2 regions of the Streptomyces sp. NPDC022552 genome follow, and region 1 is predicted to be linked to the other one. Evidence: riboswitches for the same ligand, from Rfam matches in the RefSeq annotation. Region 1 holds a riboswitch; the other holds the start of a gene.

Region 1 (3,415 bases):
CGCCGGTCACCGGCGAGGAGCGCGAGGCCGGGAAGTTCCCCAAGGGTCTGGTGCTCCGGCTCTTCGCCTATCTGGTGGCCGGGCACCTCTTCGCCGGCTTCCTCTACCTGCTCTTCATGCTCGGCGGGCAGCGGTAGCGGACAGGAGAGGGGTCACGCCTCGACGACGAGGCGCTCGCGCAGCCGCGCCCGCGTCTCCGGAGCGAGCTTCAGGCCGTCCGTGAGGTAGCGCTCGACCGTCCCCCAGGTCTGCTCCATCGTCTCGAACGCGGCACGCAGGTACGCGATCCGCGCGTCGAAGAGCGGGCTGAGCAGCTCCATCACCTCGGGTGCCATGGCCTCCGCGGTGGTGGCGCTGCGCTGCACCTTGTAGCGGCGGTGCGGCTCGTTCGACTTCACGTAGTCGGCCTCGATCGCCTCCCGCTCCACGCCCACCGCGAGCAGCGAGACGGCGATGGACAGACCCGCGCGGTCCTTGCCGGCCGCGCAGTGCATGAGCGCGGGGACGCTGTCCTCGGCCAGCGCGTGCAGGACGCGGCTGTGCTCCGCCGTCCGCTCGACGATGATCTCCCGGTATGAATCGGACATTCGGGCCGCCGCCTTGCCGTCACCCAGGATGCCGCGGAGCTGCTCCACCCCGCCGCTCCTGACCAGCTTCCAGAACTCCTTGCCGTCGGCCGGATCGTTGAGCGGTATGTTCACATTCCGTACACCGGGGAGTTCGACGTCCGGTCCCTCGATCTTGACATCGGCCGCGTTGCGGAAGTCGAAGATCGTATGGAGCCCGAGGGTGGAGAGGAATGCCGCGTCCTCCTCGGTGGCGTGCGCCAGGTGGCCGCTGCGGAAGAGACGGCCGAATCGCACCGAACCGCCGTCCACGGTCGGCAGTCCGCCCACGTCCCGGAAGTTGCGTACCCCGGTGAGCTCGGGTTCGGTCGACGGGACCTGCGGCAGCTGCTGCGTCACGAGTGCTCCTGAAGGTTGGCGGATCGGGATCGACTGCTGATCGATTCCTGGGCCAATCATCCCGGGTCGGGGAGCCGCCGCACACCCCCGGGGCATGGGAATGGGTGTTCTGTCCGAATTGGACCATTAGGTATAACGCGCCCTGGTTGCAGGGGAGATGAGATTCGGCGCGTGAGCAGCGTCATAGAAGTGACGGACCGTGCCTGATCGTCTTACGCAATCCCCCGGCCGGAAAAGGGAATCGAGGTTCCGTCATCCACGGAGGGTGACCGGAATCCGGCGTGAATATCCCGCCCCCGATTGCGAATGAAAAGAGGCGGCTTGTTCGCCCCGATCCGCTGGTCTAGCGTCACGCTCAATCCGGTCGGACCCGCCGAATCCTGCCACCGTCCGGTATCCGCACCCACCCACGTACGGCAGGAGCGGGGGACCCAGGTAGTACGCCGATCCGGTCGTTTCCGGACGGCTCGGGGTGAAGCCGCGTGACATGCGGCCGGACATCTCCAGTTCGAACCCGACAGCTCACCTCGCAGGCGACGGAGAGGAATTCGCCATGCCCGCAAAGGGTAAGCACCGCCGTCCCAAGGCCAACCCGCTCACGCGTGGATTCGTCGCCGCCGGTACGGGTGGCGCCGTCGTCGCCCTGCCCCTGCTCGGCGCGACCGGAGCCCACGCCGCCGACAAGGCCGCCCCGTCCGTCACGTCCCAGCAGGCCGTCACCGCCGTCGCCGCGACCCCCGCCAAGGCCCCGGCCGCGGAGAAGACCGCCAAGACGAAGACGTACTCCGTCGTCCGTGGCGACTACCTGTCGAAGATCGCCGCCGATCACCACCTCGCGGGCGGCTGGAAGAAGCTCTACGCGGACAACCGCCAGGTCGTCGGCGAGGACCCGTCGCTGATCCTGCCCGGCATGAAGCTCACCCTCGGCGCCAAGTCGACCGCCAAGGCGGCGCCCAAGGCCGCTCCGAAGACCGCTCCGAAGGCCGCGCCCAAGAAGGCGGCTCCGAAGGCCGAGAAGTCGTCCTCCGACGAGCGCGCCTCGCGCTCGGCCGAGCGTGACACCACCGGCACCGCCGCCGCGGCGTCCGCTCCCGCGCAGGCCTCCTCCGGCTGGGTCTCCCCGGTCAGCGGCGGCATCTCCACCCCGTACCGGGCCTCCGGCGCCATGTGGTCCTCCGGCTACCACACCGGTGTCGACTTCATCGCCTCCTCCGGCACCTCGGTCAAGGCCGTCGGCGCGGGCACCGTCTACTCCGCGGGCAACAGCGGTTCGTACGGCAACGAGGTCGTCATCCAGCACGCCGACGGCACGTTCTCGCAGTACGCCCACCTCTCCTCCCTGGGCGTCTCCGCCGGCCAGACCGTCACCGGCGGCCAGGAGATCGGCCTCTCCGGTTCGACCGGCAACTCCACCGGTCCGCACCTGCACTTCGAGATCCGCACCGGCCCGAGCTACGGCTCGGACATCGATCCGCTGGCCTACCTGCGCTCGCACGGCGTCAGCATCTGACGCACGTGATCTGACGCACCGGCAGCACCCGCGGAGGCCCGGCACTGGGAAGTGCCGGGCCCCCGCGCGTATTCCGGCTTGGTGCAATCTTGACCGGTGGCGTATCTCACCCGGCGTCAACCCCTCCTTACGGTCGCGTAGGTCACATCCATAAGGGAAAGATGTGCTCCCGTGGCAGACGATTCGAGATCAAGAGACACGCACGTATTCGGGTCGTACGCGGCGATCGGGGACAGCTTCACCGAAGGCGTGGGAGATCCCGGGCCCGACGGGAAGTACGTGGGCTGGGCGGACCGCTTCGCGGTACTGCTCGCCGACCGAATGCCGGAGCACGACGCGTTCCGTTACGCCAACCTGGCCGTACGCGGCCGCCTCCTGGACCAGATCGTGGAGGAGCAGGTCCCCAGGGCGAAGGAACTCGCCCCCGACCTGGTGACCTTCTGCGCGGGCGGAAACGACATCATCCGCCCCGGCACCGACCCCGACGACGTCGCCGAGCGCTTCGAGCGCGCCGTCGCCGACCTGACATCCGCCGTCGGCACGGTGATGGTGACGACCGGATTCGACACCCGCGACGTTCCCGTCCTCCGGCATCTGCGCGGAAAGATCGCCACGTACACGGCCCATGTCCGGTCGATCGCCGACCGCTACGACTGCCCCGTCCTCGACCTGTGGTCGCTCAAGTCGGTGCAGGACAGGCGGGCCTGGGACGGCGACCGGCTGCACCTCTCGCCCGAGGGCCACACCAGGGTCGCGCTGCGCGCCGCCCAGGTCCTCGGCATGGACGTACCGGCCGACCCGGACCAGCCCTGGCCCCCGCTCCCGCCGCGCGGCACGCTCGAGGTGCGCCGCGACGACATCAACTGGGCAAGGGAGTACCTCGTGCCGTGGATCGGCCGGCGGCTGCGGGGCGAGAGCTCCGGCGACCACGTGGCGGCCA
Region 2 (3,415 bases), on a different contig from region 1:
GCTGCTCGAGGAGCGCATCGTCTTCCTCGGCACCCCGATCGACGAGACCTCGGCCAACGACGTCATCGCCCAGCTCCTGCACCTGGAGTACGCCGACCCGGACCGGGACATCTCGCTCTACATCAACTCACCCGGCGGTTCGGTCAGCGCCATGGCCGCGATCTACGACACGATGCAGATCGTCACCTGCGACGTGGAGACCACCTGCCTCGGGCAGGCCGCCTCGACCGCCGCCGTGCTGCTCGCGGCGGGCGCGCCCGGGAAGCGGCTCGCGCTGCCCGGCGCCCGGGTCGTGCTCCAGCAGCCCACGACGGACGAGCCGTTGCAGGGACAGCCGAGCGATCTCGACATCCAGGCAAGGGAATTGATCCGGCTCCGCGCGATGCTGGCCGGCATCCTGGTCACCCACACCGGGCAGAGCCGCGAGCGGATCGACGCCGACATCGACCGCGTCACCGTCCTCGACGCACCGGCCGCCACCGCGTACGGCCTGGTGGACCACGTGATCCAGAACCGCGGGGCGTCGGGCGGCGCCGGGGCCCGGTGAGCCGGACATGGTTCCCGAGCTGCCACCCCTGCCCGCCCTGACGCGTGCCGAGGGCGAGTTCATCGACGCCTATCTCGAAGTCGTCGACCTGCTGGGACGGATCAATCCATCCAAGGGATCGCATACGTATGGGGCGCTGCGCGCGGCACAGGCCCTGGTGGGGAAGGCGAACGCCCTGCGCGACGCGCTGACGGTGATGCATGTCCGCGGTGAGAGCGAGGTCCACGCGGAGACATTGACCCGCGCGCTGCGGCTGTTGGACGGGGAGCGCCGGGCGCGCCGGGTCACCGTGCCGGAGAAACCGGCGAGTTGACATATCCCCGTGTCGTGTCGAGGTCCACTCGGAGCAGCGGAGCCGCAGAATCGCTCCCCCGTTCGGCGTAGTCGACGAATCGACATATGTGTGGGGTGAGTTGCACAACAGGTGTACGCATCTGGCGGAATCGGGCCACTCCACCCCTGGTCCGGGACTCGTCGGCCAAACCTCCGAAGATCACGAAACCTGCCTGTCCACTCGAATGGATCAGTCGTGAGGAGCCTCACATAACGCCGTTTCGACTCGGATTTCGCCCTGGTTGTGGGTCAAGATCCCTCACGACGACAAGCCCCCGCCACCGCGGCGGGGCGGTCCGGGCGGACGCCGAGTCCTGCCGCTGTCCCGGATGTCTGGTCGACAGGAGTGGATCGGCAGGAGTGGAGGACCCGAGCAGTACGGGACGGCCGCCCAGTGAGGGCCGTTCCTCGGGGTGAAGCCGCAGCCGCGGCCGGGCAACTTCGCCAGCCCGAACCCGACAGGTCATCCTTCACAGGCGGCTGACGAAGGGTTGCGCATGAGTGCGCAGATTCATGTCCCGTCCATGCTGTCCCGGGCCGGAGCCGTCTCGGCTCTCACCCTCGCCGCCCTCGGCGGCACGATGCTGGCGCCAGGCGCCGCACCGGAGGCCCAGGCCGCGACGTCGCACGCCGGCAAGGCGCTGAACATCGCCGCCTCCAAGAAGGGATCGCCCTACAAGTACGGAGCGTCCGGACCGACCAGGTTCGACTGCTCGGGGCTCACGCTCTACTCGTACAAGAAGGCGGGCAAGTCGCTGCCTCGTACCGCGCAGCAGCAGTACAACAAGACCCGGCACATCTCGGCCTCCAGCCGGCAGAAGGGGGACCTGGTCTTCTTCCACTCGGGTGGAAGGGTCTACCACGTGGGGATCTATGCGGGTAGCGGCAAGATCTGGCACTCGCCCAAGACCGGCTCCTGGGTGAAGCTCGACAAGATCTGGTCGTCCAAGGTGTATTACGGCCGGGTCCGCTGACGCCGCGCCGAAGCCGACGCGCCGTGTTGTGATGTGAGCTGACGCGGCGGGTGGGTGCGGTGGCGCCGCCGCACCCCTCGCCCTCGGCACCCTGGGGACACGAGCGCTTCACCCCGAGGGGGGCGCGCCTGCCGCCCGCTCCCCCACCGCCTCGGCCGAGCGTCATCACTCGTCCGGGCTACCCACCCCGCCCGGCCGCGCGGCGGGTTCGTGCCGGCTAGGAGCCGGCGGGCTGAGCGGCGAGCGCCTGGTGCGGCGCGGCGGTCCAGGGAAGGTTGATCCAGACCGTCTTGCCGCCCTCGCTGGTCGGCGTGACGGAGAGCCGACCCCCGGCCTCGGCCGTCAGGAAACGGATGATGACCATCCCCCGGCCGTTGTCCTGCTGCACCGCCGCCGGGAGCCGCTTGGGCCAGCGGGGGTGGCTGTCGGTGACGCCGATGTGGAGCTGCTCCTCGCGCTCCAGCCGGACGTCGACGGTGAAGGTGGGCGACTGCCCGAAGGTGTGCTGGACGGCGTTGGTGGCCAGTTCGGAGACGATGAGCCGGACGGTGTCGGCGGTGTCGCCGGCCTCCGCGAGCCCCCAGCCGGTCAGGACGTCGGCGACGTATCTTCGGGCGGCGGAGACCGAGGCGGGATCGCTCGGCAGAGTGACGGTTGCTTCCTGGTGGTCTGCCATGGCGACGCTGTCCCTTTCCCACCGGGCCCGGCCCGGATTGCGCTACGCGTCAGAGTGCCACCGATCGTGGCGCCCCGTATGGCGATCCACCAAGATATGTGCATATTTGTCGCTCGAAGCGGTGAACTCTGCTACGAGAGACCGTATTTGGGCTGCGCTCAGTGGGCCGGAGGTGCTGTCCTCACGATCGTGGCGACGGCCTGCTCGATCTGCGCGTCCGTCAGATCCGCGCGGGCGGTGAGCCGCAGCCGGGAGACGCCGTCCGGGACGGACGGCGGGCGGAAGCAGCCGACGACGAGCCCCTGGTCACGGCAGTCCGCCGCCCACCGCAGCGCGGCCTCGGGCGAGGGCGCGCGGACGGAGACGACGGCCGCCTCCGGACGTACGGCGGTCAGTCCGGCCGCGGTGAGCAGCCGGTGCAGCGTGGTGGCGACTGTCCGCGCGCGTTCGGCGAGGCCGGGGTCGCCCTCGATCAGCCGCAGGCTCGCCAGGGCGGCGCCCGCGGCGGCCGGGGCGAGACCGGTGTCGAAGATGAACGTACGGGCCGCGTTGACCAGGTGCTCGATCACCCGGGCGGGGCCGAGGACGGCTCCGCCCTGGCTGCCGAGCGACTTGGAGAGCGTGACGGTGGCGACGACGTCCGGGTCGCCCGCGAGCCCGGCGGCGTGCAGCCCGCCCCGCCCGCCGTCCCCGAGCACGCCCAGACCGTGGGCGTCGTCCACGACGAGCCCGGCGCCGTGGGCACGGCAGGCGTCGGCCAGCCCGGCCAGCGGGGCCTGGTCGCCGTCCACGGAGAAGACGGAGTCGGAGACCACGAGGGCCCGGCGGCCCGGGTGGGCCTGGAGGGTCTTGCGTACCGCCTCCGGGTCGGCGTGCGGGACCACG

What was found. Region 1 has a riboswitch for cyclic di-AMP ahead of ACZ3OF_RS01930 (M23 family metallopeptidase). Riboswitches for the same ligand answer to the same signal wherever they lie in the genome.
Region 2: another riboswitch for cyclic di-AMP. It lies ahead of ACZ3OF_RS15005 (C40 family peptidase); the one in region 1 lies ahead of ACZ3OF_RS01930 (M23 family metallopeptidase).

The regions. Positions count from the first base shown of each region.
Region 1 is NZ_JBVHGJ010000001.1:400,903-404,317, forward strand. It holds gene ACZ3OF_RS01920 (DUF6126 family protein) at 1-137, shown strand, start outside; gene ACZ3OF_RS01925 (tyrosine-protein phosphatase) at 153-965, opposite strand; cyclic di-AMP (ydaO/yuaA leader) riboswitch at 1,360-1,516, shown strand; gene ACZ3OF_RS01930 (M23 family metallopeptidase) at 1,519-2,475, shown strand; gene ACZ3OF_RS01935 (SGNH/GDSL hydrolase family protein) at 2,647-3,415, shown strand, end outside.
Region 2 is NZ_JBVHGJ010000004.1:436,800-440,214, forward strand. It holds gene ACZ3OF_RS14995 (ClpP family protease) at 1-547, shown strand, start outside; gene ACZ3OF_RS15000 (hypothetical protein) at 555-860, shown strand; cyclic di-AMP (ydaO/yuaA leader) riboswitch at 1,201-1,374, shown strand; gene ACZ3OF_RS15005 (C40 family peptidase) at 1,378-1,854, shown strand; gene ACZ3OF_RS15010 (ATP-binding protein) at 2,072-2,530, opposite strand; gene ACZ3OF_RS15015 (8-amino-7-oxononanoate synthase) at 2,689-3,415, opposite strand, start outside.